2 linked regions of the Colwellia sp. M166 genome follow. The protein of the gene in region 1 interacts with the protein of each later gene in a pairwise test. Links are inferred from orthologs where the notes say so. Each region holds a gene or a part of one and is shown in the gene's direction. Other genes may lie near its edges. The genes, in order: FGD67_RS16280 and FGD67_RS13175.

Region 1 (6,419 bases):
CTAGACGCTTTGTAGTTCTGACAATACCGACGAAATCCCACATAAATAACCGTAGTTCATGCCAATTATGTTGAATAACCACTTCTTCATCAGAATCAGTGACTCTACTTTCATCCCATAGGGGTAGCTTAATACAAGCTTGTTTCGTTGCTAGGCCTTTTTCGATATCAATGGCTGCCGCTCGCGCGTAAACCAAACATTCAAGCAACGAGTTACTTGCCATGCGATTAGCACCATGTAAGCCAGTATATGCAACTTCGCCTATGGCATATAAGTTATCAATATCGGTTTTACCTTGTTGGTTAATCATCACACCACCACAGGTATAGTGAGCTGCAGGTACAACCGGCATCGGTTGTTTGGTGATGTCGATACCAAGTGCCAGTGTTCTTTCGTAAATAGTCGGGAAGTGCTGTTTAATAAAGTCACTTGATTTATGGCTGATATCTAAATACATACAATCGGCGCCTAAGCGTTTCATTTCGAAATCGATTGCCCGCGCAACAATATCACGAGGAGCTAATTCAGCACGCTCATCAAAGCTCGGCATAAAGCGACTACCGTCAGGACGCAGTAATACCGCACCTTCGCCTCTTAAGGCTTCTGTCAATAAGAAAGTACCAGCGTCAGGGTGAAATAAGCAGGTAGGATGGAATTGATTAAACTCCATATTGGCAACACGACAACCGGCGCGCCATGCCATGGCAATACCATCACCGCTAGCCACATCGGGATTTGAAGTGTATTGATAAACTTTACTTGCGCCACCGGTTGCTAAAATTGTTTTTTGTGCAAAGACACTTTCGACGTGTTCGTCATTTCGGTTCCAGACATAAGCACCGATACATGCTCGTTCAGTAGTTGCTTGGTTTTCCTGATAAACCAGATCAATGGCGTTATAACGCTCAAAAATACGAATACGACGGTGGTTTTTGACCTGTGACACCAGTGTGGTTTGAATGGCTGCACCGGTAGCATCTGCGGAGTGTAGAATTCTACGATGGCTATGACCACCTTCTCTGGTTAAATGATAGCGAATATCACCATTTTTTGTCGGCACATCTTGATCAAAATTAACGCCTTTACCAATTAACCACTCTAAGCAACTTTTAGCATTCTCAGCCGTATATTGCACTGCAGCTTCATCACATAATCCGGCACCCGCGACTAAGGTGTCGGCTACATGTGAGGCAACGCTATCATTTTCATCAAATACAGCCGCAACGCCACCTTGCGCATAAAATGTTGAGCCATCGTTAATTTGGCCTTTACTGATGATAATAACATCGGCATTTTTTGCCAAATGCAGTGCAAGCGATAATCCAGCTGCGCCACTACCAATAATTAAAACGTCACAATTGTGTTGTTGATTCATATATTCTTGAAATTGAGGTACAATAGTTGATAACTCAATACTAACTTTTATTGCAGTTACAGAACAGCAGAAAACTATTTTTATAAATAAAATTTAATTTTTTTCAATATTTATCGAACTTTTTAACACAAGGCTAGTCCTACTTGTTGCGTTTGCCATGAGCCAGATGTAAACCAGATGTAGATAAGTTAAATAATGGTGAGTAGGAGATACGGCTCAAATGAGCGAACAGAACGTTGACCAAAAGTTGGTTGAGCGGGTACAACGTGGTGATAAAAACGCATTTAACCTGCTGGTAATTAAATACCAACATAAAGTAGCAAATTTGGTTTCACGCTATGTTAAAAACCATAGTGATGTACCCGATATAGTACAAGAAGCATTTATTAAAGCTTATCGAGCTTTACCAAACTTTCGAGGTGATAGTGCTTTTTATACCTGGTTATACCGCATAGCTGTTAATTGTGCGAAAAACCATTTAGTTGCTGGAGGGCGTAAGCCACCGGGTTCAGATATTGAAGTCGAAGATGCAGAAATGTATGACTCTGGTGATGCGTTGCGAGAAAATGCTTCACCAGAAAAATTATTGCTGACTAATGAAATTAAAGAGCTCGTATTTAAGACTATAGAGCAATTGCCAGAAGACTTACGTACGGCAATTAATCTACGAGAGTTAGAAGGCTTAAGTTACGAAGAAATTGCAACGGTTATGGACTGCCCTGTTGGGACCGTACGTTCGAGAATATTTAGGGCACGTGATGCCGTAGATAAAAAAATCAAACCATTGTTGCAGCAATAATATGAATAGCACTGCTTAATAAATAGTTTTTATTGGTCAGTCGTAATTAATGAAATGTTAGTTTTTAAGGTGTCATTATGAGTGAAAATAAGTTTGAGACAGTGTCGTCGGTTGTTGATAATTATCAGGCCAATGATGAATTATTTGAAGAATTGCTCAATGACTCTGACTTGTCGGCGACGTGGGGACGTTACCATTTAATGGGTGATGTAATGCGTGGTGAAAATTCTGATGTAATTAATTTAGATCTCTCATCGAAAATTGCTACTGCTATTGCAGATGAACCTACTATTTTAGCACCTCGTGTCACTAATAATTTTGCCCGTAAGCTAAAAGCGAAAGTGGTGCAGTTTGCAAAACCGTTTGGCCAAATGGCGATTGCGGCCTCTGCCGCAGGTTTGATGGTGATGGGCGTACAACAGAGTACGGTTGATAGCAATGATGTATTACCCATCAACCAAGTCGTTAAACCAATGCCTTTTGGTGGTATTGCAGAACCTGTAAGTTTAAACTTTGAACCGACTAGTCGTACTAGTGAAAAACAAGCATTTGTCGAGCAACAACGACGTTTTCAAGCACTATTATCTGATCATCAACAGCAAATAAAACTAAGCTCAGTTGATGTTAATAACACAGTTCAACAAGATAAGGCTGAAGATCCAGCTAAATGAAATTAATATCTAGTCTGTTGCTAATGGTTACCATTAGCACATCAGTAGCAGCTGCTGAAAATGAACCCGCTGAACCTTGGCTTGAACGTCTAGCCAATTCATTACAAACGCTTAATTTTAGCACGTCTTTTGTGGTTGTTAAAAACAATCAAGCTGAGCCTTACCATTGGTTTCATGGTGTTGATGAAAATGGTGATGAGTTAGAAATTTTATCTTTACTCAATGGCCCTCGCAGGGACGTATTACGTAAGAAAAATACCGTTAGTTATATCGAACCAGAGTTACCTCCTTATTCTGTTACCTCACAACAAATAACCGGTCCTATTCCGGCTATTTTACGTGGTGATGTTGGTGAGCTCGCTCAAACATATGACTTTATTTCCGTCGGCCGTAGCCGGGTATTAGGTCGGCCAGCACAACTGATTCGTATTGTCTCTAAAGACCCATACCGTTATGGACACTGGTTGTGGTTAGATCAAAAGACCGGCATGCTATTAAAGCTTGCCTTAGTTAATCGTACTGGACAATTACTTGAACAAATACAATTTACTCATCTGGATATAACAGCAGGATTGGGCGAAAGTTTAGTGCAATTACAGCAAACAATATTGCCAAAAACCATTGAAATTCCAGAGGGTTATCAAGAGCAAGAATTACAATGGCAAGTGAAATGGTTGCCAGAAGGTTTTCATCGCATTAATGCTAATCGCCATCGTATGTCAGCGACAAAGAAAGCCGTTGAATTTATGCTTTTTACTGATGGTTTAATAGATGTTTCAGTTTACGTAAACCCAAGTGAAGGCAGTCAACGAGCGACTGACTATGTGATGGATGGTGCGACAGTTGTTTTGAATCAAGTTATTAATGGCTTTGAAGTCAGTGTTGTTGGTAAAATTCCAGCGAAAACGGCCAAAGCTATTGCCGACTCAGTTGTGCTTACACCACAGGTTGCACCATGATCGAAGAACAAGCTACTGTTGTGGCGATTAATGATAATAAGGTTACGGTTACTAGCGATATTAAATCTGCTTGTAGTGGTTGTCAGCAAGTTGATAATTGTGGCAGTGGTCAAGTGGCAAAAGCATTTCCACAAAAAAAACTCTCGATGAATTTAATTTCAACACTGCCGTTGCAATTAGGTGACAAAGTTATTATTGGCTTAAATGAGTCAGCTTTATTATCATCGGCACTGCAAGTATATTTATGGCCATTATTTGGGCTAATTATCGCTGCATGGTGCGGTCAGTATTTGATCAATATAAATTATTTAGCCCATGAAGCTTTTGCTATTTTATTCGCTATAGTGGGTGGTGTTGTTGGTTTTCTGCTGGCTAAAAAACAACAAAATAAATCAGAAAACTGTACAAAGTTAGCACCTAAAATTCTGCGTGTTGATGAACAAAAAATTAGCGTTGTTAATATTAACTAATGTTAGCAAGCTTGATTTCGACTCTTAGCTTGCTCTTCTCGTTTATACCTTTCTTAAAAAAGCCACAATTAACATATATTACTATTATTTAAACTAAGGCTGATAGCTACTTTCAATGATATTGTTGCTAGTCTTAACTAAAGCAGAGTAGCGTCAGTTAGCTTTTAACAATAATTTTATTTTTACTCGTTAGTATAAAAAATGAAATTTACTTCAATGTAGCTTGGTCTTAACTATCATCATATTTATTACGGCAAAAGTAACAGTTTTTTATGGATAGATTGAAAATCAATTCTCTTTCTTATGGCAAATACCGTTCAATCACTATTGGCATTTATCTTATTTTTTACGGACAAGTTGTCAGTGCAGAAGAAACGGATGTTGAGGTGATTGAGGTTTCAGGTCAACGTATTATCAATCATGGTTTTTCTCCAAAAAATACTGCGATCAATGGGCCATTTGGCGATGATTTAGGCTTAGCCGATATCGCGCGTTCAATGACGCCGATCACTAGCGAAATGATGGAGCAGTTAAACATAACTGACTTACAAGACATTTTAGCGGTTACGCCAAGTAGTTATGCAGCCAGCGGCTTTGGCGCGCCAAGCTTACCTACTTTGCGTGGTCAATTAGGTGAACTTTTTCAAGACGGTATGCGCCGTCAAGCTGGTAATAACGGTTTTGGTGTACCGCTATCATTTAACTCAGTAGCTCAACTTGACGTGATCAAAGGTGCGCCACCGGTATTGTTTGGTAGTAGCCAACGCAATGGTGGCTTTGTAAATCTACAATCTAAACGCGCATCAACTGACAAAAGCTTAGCGAAAGTAAAACTTACCGCTGGTCGTTGGGACCAATACAGTGCACAACTTGATATTGCTGCCCCGATTGTTGAAGGTGAAAGTGGCTTTAGAATTAGCGCTGAACATGTTGATAATGGCAGTTTTTATGATTATTCAAGTTTTAAAAGTGACAGCTTTTATGCCGCATTTCGCTTATTACCCGACAGCCAAAGTACATGGGATATCAACTTTGAAGTATACCAAGTTGAATTTACTGACAATGCGGGGATTAATAGACCAACACAAGCATTAATTGACCACGGACTTTATATTACAGGCCAAGGTGTACAACCTAATGGTAGTACTGTACCTGGCGTTGGTGCTGTAATATCACCGACAGGGCAAGTAAAAATTGCTCGTAGTACGGTATTAACCGATCCTGATAATGAAAACGAAGCGAAGACCTTCTTACTTCACAGTATATATACCCGTGAATTAACAGACCAAATACGTTTAAAAAACACCAGCTATTATCAACATTTAACGCGTGATGAAATTGCGCAAAATAGCTTTGTAGAAATTATAGATGGTGCTGATACCGCGCAAAACCGTCTTGAACTCATTAATGACTGGAATAACCAACAGCAAACCACGTTAGCTTTTGACGTGCGTTACAATAAAGTACGCGGTTATAGCCAATTCACCACTGAAGCTGATGATCCTATTGATTTAATCGGTTCACTTGAAAACCGTCGTATCCCATTGACCGCTGAACAGCAATCTAGACTAGTAGAACTTCGTCCTGGCTTATTTGTCTCACCGGGTGGTCAGTATGATATTAATAATGACAACGCCGGCGATTTTTCGTTATCAGATACCACTGACTCAACTAGCTGGCAAACCGGTTTTGCCATTCAGCAAGATAGCCAGTGGAGCGAGCGCTTACGGACAAACTTTGGTTACCGTATTGATTTTTATGATGTTGAAGCCCGCGATCCTATTGCTCCTAACGGACAAATAGCGGCACGAGATAGCATCAATGAAACCTTGCATTCTGGCCAAGCGAGCATTAATTACAAGCTAAATGCTGACTTAACCGTTTATGCAGCAACAAGTTACAACGAAGCAACTTCAAATAGTATGGCCGGTGGCACGTCACTTGGCGCTGATAACTTAATTAGTGAGCAAAACTTTGCCACTGAAAACACACTAAATGAGGTTGGCATTAAATACATTCCAAATGACAGCGCTTGGTACATTGATGGTTCAGTGTTCAATCAACGCCGTAGTTTACGTAATCGCGATGGCAGCAATACCGGTATAAAAACCAAAGGTGTTGAACTGCAAGTGTTTTATGACGCTG
Region 2 (6,445 bases), 700 kb from region 1 along the record:
TCATCGGCGAAGCGTTTAGCGATGATTTTCAGCGGATCAGCTTGCCCCTGTAAGGTCTTAAGTTCTTCATGCACACGATGCATAAAGCGATGAAAGTGCACGCGCATTTTATTGTTAAATGGCAAACAGTCATAAAAGGTATCAACGAGATAGGTTTTACCACGGCCAACACCACCCCAAAAATAAATTCCTGTAATAATCGTTTTTTGTGGTTTTTTAACCACGCGCTTCCAACGGTTCAGCACTTTTTTAAAACCAGATACCGGCAACGGCTTAGTGCTTAAGTCTTCATATAAACGCTGTAAATTTTTTACCGCATTTTCCTGTGCCGCATCAAAAAGAAAATCATCGCGAGTTAAATCTCGAGTATACTTTTCCATAGGGGATAATTTAATCATTTAACAACCGTTTTATTCGCACTAGTTTTATTTTCATACACGGTTTACATCTACTGCCCTTGAAAAATATTTTTTAACAAATATATTCATTAGGAAAGTAGCGTGAAGCACGTTATATTGAATTGGATTGAAGGTTATTTTCTCTAATTTTTTCCATGAATACAATGAAGGTATAAAAATATGAATGTTGTTTTAGGGTTCGGGCTATTTATCGTTGGTGCTATTATCGGTTTTTTTGCTAACAGAATGCTTTCTTCCTCTGCTCAAGAAACGCAAAAACTTGCCGCGAAAGCCAGCCAAAGTGAGTCAGAATTAGCACAGTACAAACTTGATGTTGCTGACCATCTTGAAAGTTCAGCAAAACTACTTGAGCAAATGAACAGCACTTGCCAAACCGCAATGAGTCAGATGGCGCAAAGTACCCAGTTACTACAGCAAGCGACACCTGAAAACATTGAAAACATGCCGTTTTTTTCGAAAGAAACACAAGAACAATTAGCGCAAACAGTCAACTTACGACACAAGAAAAATTTGCGCCAAAATGATGAAACTGTATCAGAGCCCCCCCTAGATTATTCTGGTGCACCAAGTGGTTTGTTTGACGATAAGAAACATAGTGTTACAAATAGCACGAGCAATGGTTAGGAACTAATTTTTTTATTCTATGTCTTTAATTGGGTATAAATACTTTAGTTAGGAGTTTTCTATTATATGAAAAAATTATCAGTTTTAATAAATACCGTATTACTTTCCAGTACGATTGCCATGGCAAGCCTTCCTGTCCAAGCGGGCTTACCTCAATCGGTTAATGGCCAGACCATGCCAAGCCTCGCTCCCATGTTGGAGCATGTAACTCCTGGTGTAGTCCTGATTTCCGTACGCGGCACTCATGAAGTTAAACAGCGTGTTCCTGATGCTTTTAAATTTTTCTTTGGTAACCCTCGTCAAGGCCAACAACAAGAACGAGAATTTCGTGGTTTAGGCTCTGGTGTTATTATTAATGCCGATAAGGGCTATATCGTTACTAACAACCATGTTATTAACGACGCCGACGAAATTCAAATTACTTTAAAGGATGGCCGTCAACTTGAAGCAAAAAAAATTGGCAGTGACGAAGCGAGTGATATCGCTTTATTACAAATAGAAGCCGATGATCTCGTGGAAGTAAAGGTCGCTGATTCCGATAGCTTACGGGTTGGTGATTTTGCCGTCGCTATTGGTAGCCCATTTGGCCTTGGGCAAACAGTAACATCGGGTATTGTTAGTGCTTTAGGCCGCAGTGGTTTAAACATTGAAAATTATGAAGACTTTATACAAACCGATGCCGCTATCAATAGTGGTAATTCAGGTGGTGCTTTAATTAACTTACGTGGCGAACTTATCGGTATTAATACCGCTATTTTAGGGCCTAATGGTGGTAATGTTGGCATCGGCTTTGCTATTCCAAGCAATATGGTACAAAACTTAGTCAACCAAATTATCGAGTTTGGTGAAGTACGACGTGGTGTGTTAGGTGTCGCTGGTCGAAGTGTTACCAGTGAAATAGCTAAAGCCATGGAGCTCGATACCAACCAAGGTGGTTTTGTTGAACAAGTAACACCAGATTCTGCCGCTGATGAAGCAGGTATTCGTGCCGGTGATGTTATTACCAAAGTAAATGGCAAAATGGTGAAAACCTTCAATGAACTTAGAGGTAAAATTGGTTCAATTGGTGCAGGAAAAACCGTAAAAATCACCGTGATCAGAAAAGACGGTAAAGAGAAAGAGTATGACGTCACTTTAAAGAAATCTGAAACAGCAAATATCGAAGCGGCAAGCTTACATCGTATGCTTGACGGCGCTGAACTAGAAAACAACAATCAAGGTGATGGTATTATTGTTGCTGAAATTGCTGAAAATAGTCCAGCTGCTTCAATAGGCTTACGTAAAGGTGATGTAATTAATGGCATTAATCGCCAGCGCATTGCTAATGTTGGTGAATTACGTAGTTACTTAAATGACCATAAAGGTGTCTTTGCACTCAATATATTACGTAATAACTCAGCGCTATTTTTGATGATTAGATAGCCAATATAATCAATTTATAAGCGCTTAACCTTACTTATTTTTAAAACCAAAAGCCTGTCAAATCGACAGGCTTTTTATTTCATATCTCAACAAGAGATATAATTTATAGCCTAACAACTGACAAAAACTTTTTCACTACAAAGGCTTTGTGCTAATCTACAAAAAATTAGACTAATAAAAATAATCCCATTGAAAATTATCAATGCCTTAAAGTTTTTCCTTCGCTCTGCGAGTTACGGCGTCATGTTCGCAGTAGTTTTACTATTACTGATGCCTGAATTACGTGAAAATAACCTTGTTCCTTGGCAAGTATTTACCACTACCGAGACAAAGCAACAACCCTTATCTTATGCTAAAGCCGTGCGTTTAGCCGGACCTGCAGTGGTAAACATCTACTCTGAAGATATTCAAGTCAACCCAACTTATGGCCGTCAATCACGAAAAGTAACTTTAGGTAGTGGCGTGATCATGCACAACCAAGGCTACATTTTAACCAACTACCACGTTGTGCAAAGTGCTGATTTAATTGTTGTCGTACTACAAAGAGGCCAAGAACTTCATGCCGAACTCATTGGTTACGACGTGTTAACTGATCTTGCGGTGTTAAAAGTTCAAGCCAGTAATTTACCTGTTATTCCACAAAACAATAGCTTAACGTCACAAGTAGGCGATGTTGTACTCGCTATCGGTAATCCGCTAAATTTAGGGCAAACCGTGACTCAAGGTATCGTTAGTGCCACCGGACAAAGTGGTTTAAGCACAAGTTACTTGCAGTTTTTACAAATGGATGCAGCTATTAATGAAGGAAATTCTGGTGGCGCACTTATCAACTCCAATGGTGAGCTAGTAGGCATTAACTCAAGAAAGTTTACTCAAGCAAATCCAAATCTAAATATTCAAGGTATATTCTTTGCTGTGCCATACCAATTAGCACATAAGATTATGCTAAAAATTATTGAGCATGGACGCGTTATTCGCGGCTGGCTTGGCGTTGAGGCCAATGATTCTGTTGCTAGCATCAAAGGCTTTGTTATCGGTGCTGTTACACCGCAAAGCCCGGCAATGAAAGCGGGTTTGCAATCAGGTGATGTGGTTTATCAAATTGGCGATATTCAAGTACAAAATGCCAAACAAGGCTTAGATGTAGTTGCAGAAGCCTCACCTGGCAGCGTGTTAAACTTTATGGTATCTCGGGACAACCAAAAGCTAATACTTCCTGTCACTATCGCTGAGGTAACAAAGTAGCTACAGCACATAGCGTACTATTTAACCTCAGTTCGGGTTAATGAATGCTTACCAACCTAAAAATAGAACTTAATATCAAGAACTTAATTCATCACGATAAAATAACTCTATCTCTATCACTCAACATTGATAGTTGAGTGTTTATCAAGGCGGTTCTGCGTATCCATAGCTGGCTATTGGTAGCAGATCCAACACAGATAGGCGCTAAAATAGCTTGTTGAGTAGCTTTGCTTATCCCGAACTGAGGTTATTTGGCAAACAAAAAAAATCCCAGCAACTGGCTGGGATTTTTAATATTTAGCTTAAATTAAGTAACTTGAATACGAGTAATATTGGCACCTAACGCTTGTAGCTTATCTTCAATTTTTTGATAACCACGATCAATGTGATAAATACGATCCACTTGCGTTTCCGTGCTCGCCACCAGTCCAGCAATAACTAAACTTGCTGAAGCGCGTAAATCTGTCGCCATCACCTGAGCGCCATTTAATTGCTCAACACCGGTACTGATTGCTGTATTACCTTCAATACTAATTTTTGCACCCATACGCTGTAGTTCAGGCACATGCATAAACCGATTTTCAAAAATAGTTTCCGTTGTCGTTGCCGTACCTTCTGCTATTGCATTCAGCGCTAAAAATTGCGCTTGCATATCCGTTGGAAACGCAGGATGAGGCGCAGTACGTACATTTACTGCTTTTGGCTTTGTCGTCATTTCAAGTTCAATCCAATCATCACCTGTAGTGATAATTGCACCGGCTTCTTGTAACTTGCTCAGTACAGCATCTAAAGCTTTAGGATCCGTTTTTAAACACCTAACTTTACCTTTAGTTACCGCGGCAGCGACTAAAAACGTTCCCGTTTCTATACGATCAGGCATAACGGAGTAACGTTCGCCATGTAGCTTCTCGACACCGGCAATTATTAAAGTGTCCGTACCCGCACCAGAAACTTTCGCTCCCATACTGTTTAAACAATTAGCTAAATCGACAATTTCTGGTTCACGTGCAGCATTTTCAATAACCGTAGTGCCATCAGCAAGTGCAGCAGCCATCATCAAGTTTTCAGTACCCGTTACACTAACGGTATCCATAAAGATAGTCGCACCTTTGAGACGGCCAGTATTACGCGCAATGATATAACCATTTTCAACTTCAATATCAGCGCCCATTAACTTCAGGCCATGAATGTGAAGGTTAACCGGACGTGCGCCAATGGCACAACCACCAGGCAAGGACACCTCAGCATGGCCAAAACGTGCCAGTAAAGGACCTAAAACTAAGATAGAAGCGCGCATGGTTTTTACTAATTCATACGATGCACGACAATGATCAATGCTACTTGCATCAATCATTAAACTGTCTTCACTAAGCCACTGACATTTAGCGCCAAATTGTGACAAAAGTTTAATCGTTGTTTCGATATCATTCAGTTTCGGGACATTAGCAAAGGTTACAGGAGTTTCTGACAGTAATGCAGCCATTAAAATTGGCAATGCAGCATTCTTTGCCCCTGAAATAGTAACTTCACCGCGTAGTGGTTGCCCACCAATAATTTTAAATGCGTCCAATAGTATATTCTTATCTGTCGGTGTTAATTAAAGAGGTAGGTTAAACATTTTTTCACGTTGCCAGTCAGCTGTTGTGAACGTTTTAATCGATACCGCGTGGATCACGCCTTCATTGATAACTTGTGCTAAAGGCGCATAAATTGTTTGTTGTTTTTTCACTCGGCTCAAAGCACCTAAAAAATCTGCCACAGCAATCACTTTGCATTGTGAACCATCAAATGCCACATGAATCTCATCTAATTCAACCGCATCGGTAATTAGTTTTTCAATATCTTTTACTTCCACTTTTTACTCCAAATAGCGTATATATTAGGTATCTTCTATTGGCAATAAAGTATCAACCGCACTTAGTTTTGCCAATTTTAATAAGTCATCAGGTAAATTCACTAAGCCAATATGGCAAGCTTTACTAGCCGCTAATTCAATTAATAATAGAATCCACGCTAAGCCAGCAGTATCAATTTGACTGACCTTTGCCAAGTCTAAAACCACTCGCCCATTATCAACTAATTTACGATACTCTTTATCAAATGCTCGCGTTATTGTAGCACGCGTTAAGGCACCACTAAAAATCGCTTTTTGATCTGCTTGTTGGACATCTATCATTTTAATCTATTAACAACCCTATAATACGCCATTGTATTGCTACATCGATAATAACTGACTGCTCTTATACTACTTAAAAACGATGTTTCGTGCACTTTTCTCTTTTAGCATTTCAGTGACGTGAGCTAAACCTTTTTGACGGATCAAGCTACTAAGCTCTGCTTGCTTACTATCAAGCAAACTAATTCCTTCTGCTACCATATCATAGGCTTTCCATTCACCGGTTTTTTTATGTTTGCGCACACGAAAAGAGATATTAATAGGGGCACGTCCTGGTTCTATCACACTGGTTTCGACAGAAACCACACGATCTTTCGAAAAATCTTTTGCCGGAGCAAACTCGACTTTTTGATTATTATACAAAGTAAAAACCTGTGCATAAGATGTGATTAAATATTCTCGAAATGCCGGGACAAATTCAGCACGATCGGCTTTATTGGTTTTTTTAAAGTTACTACCAATGACTTTATAAGCAGCATATTGATAATTGATGTAAGGCATCAACTCTTCACGGACAATATTCTTTAATAAATTAGGTTCGGCTTGTATCGCACTTTGT

The links.
Region 2: the proteins of FGD67_RS16280 (region 1) and FGD67_RS13175 interact in binary tests that used the Escherichia coli proteins (3 or more experiments, as listed by UniProt). The link is inferred for Colwellia sp. M166 from one-to-one orthologs.

Annotation. Positions count from the first base shown.
Region 1 is NZ_CP040755.1:3,596,647-3,603,065, forward strand. Bases 1,134-4,048 are described here. They hold FGD67_RS16280 (sigma-E factor negative regulatory protein), read left to right. Parts: upstream 1,134-2,251; coding sequence 2,252-2,845; downstream 2,846-4,048. Other genes in these bases: nadB (L-aspartate oxidase), read right to left, coding at 1,134-1,375; rpoE (RNA polymerase sigma factor RpoE), read left to right, coding at 1,596-2,174; FGD67_RS16285 (MucB/RseB C-terminal domain-containing protein), read left to right, coding at 2,842-3,804; FGD67_RS16290 (SoxR reducing system RseC family protein), read left to right, coding at 3,801-4,048. In the rest of the region: more of nadB, read right to left, coding at 1-1,133; more of FGD67_RS16290, read left to right, coding at 4,049-4,274; FGD67_RS16295 (TonB-dependent siderophore receptor), read left to right, coding at 4,547-6,419. UniProt on the Escherichia coli protein: An anti-sigma factor for extracytoplasmic function (ECF) sigma factor sigma-E (RpoE). ECF sigma factors are held in an inactive form by an anti-sigma factor until released by regulated intramembrane proteolysis (RIP).
Region 2 is NZ_CP040755.1:2,891,551-2,897,995, reverse strand. The notes cover bases 1,769-4,709. They hold FGD67_RS13175 (trypsin-like peptidase domain-containing protein), read left to right. Parts: upstream 1,769-2,708; coding sequence 2,709-3,710; downstream 3,711-4,709. Other genes in these bases: murA (UDP-N-acetylglucosamine 1-carboxyvinyltransferase), read right to left, coding at 4,018-4,709; FGD67_RS13180 (Do family serine endopeptidase), read left to right, coding at 1,769-2,465. Outside these bases: cell division protein ZapE, read right to left, coding at 1-398; FGD67_RS13185 (YhcB family protein), read left to right, coding at 579-1,043; more of FGD67_RS13180, read left to right, coding at 1,110-1,768; more of murA, read right to left, coding at 4,710-5,280; FGD67_RS13165 (BolA family protein), read right to left, coding at 5,308-5,565; FGD67_RS13160 (lipid asymmetry maintenance protein MlaB), read right to left, coding at 5,590-5,886; FGD67_RS13155 (phospholipid-binding protein MlaC), read right to left, coding at 5,956-6,445. UniProt on the Escherichia coli protein: A site-1 protease (S1P) that cleaves the peptide bond between 'Val-148' and 'Ser-149' in RseA. Part of a regulated intramembrane proteolysis (RIP) cascade.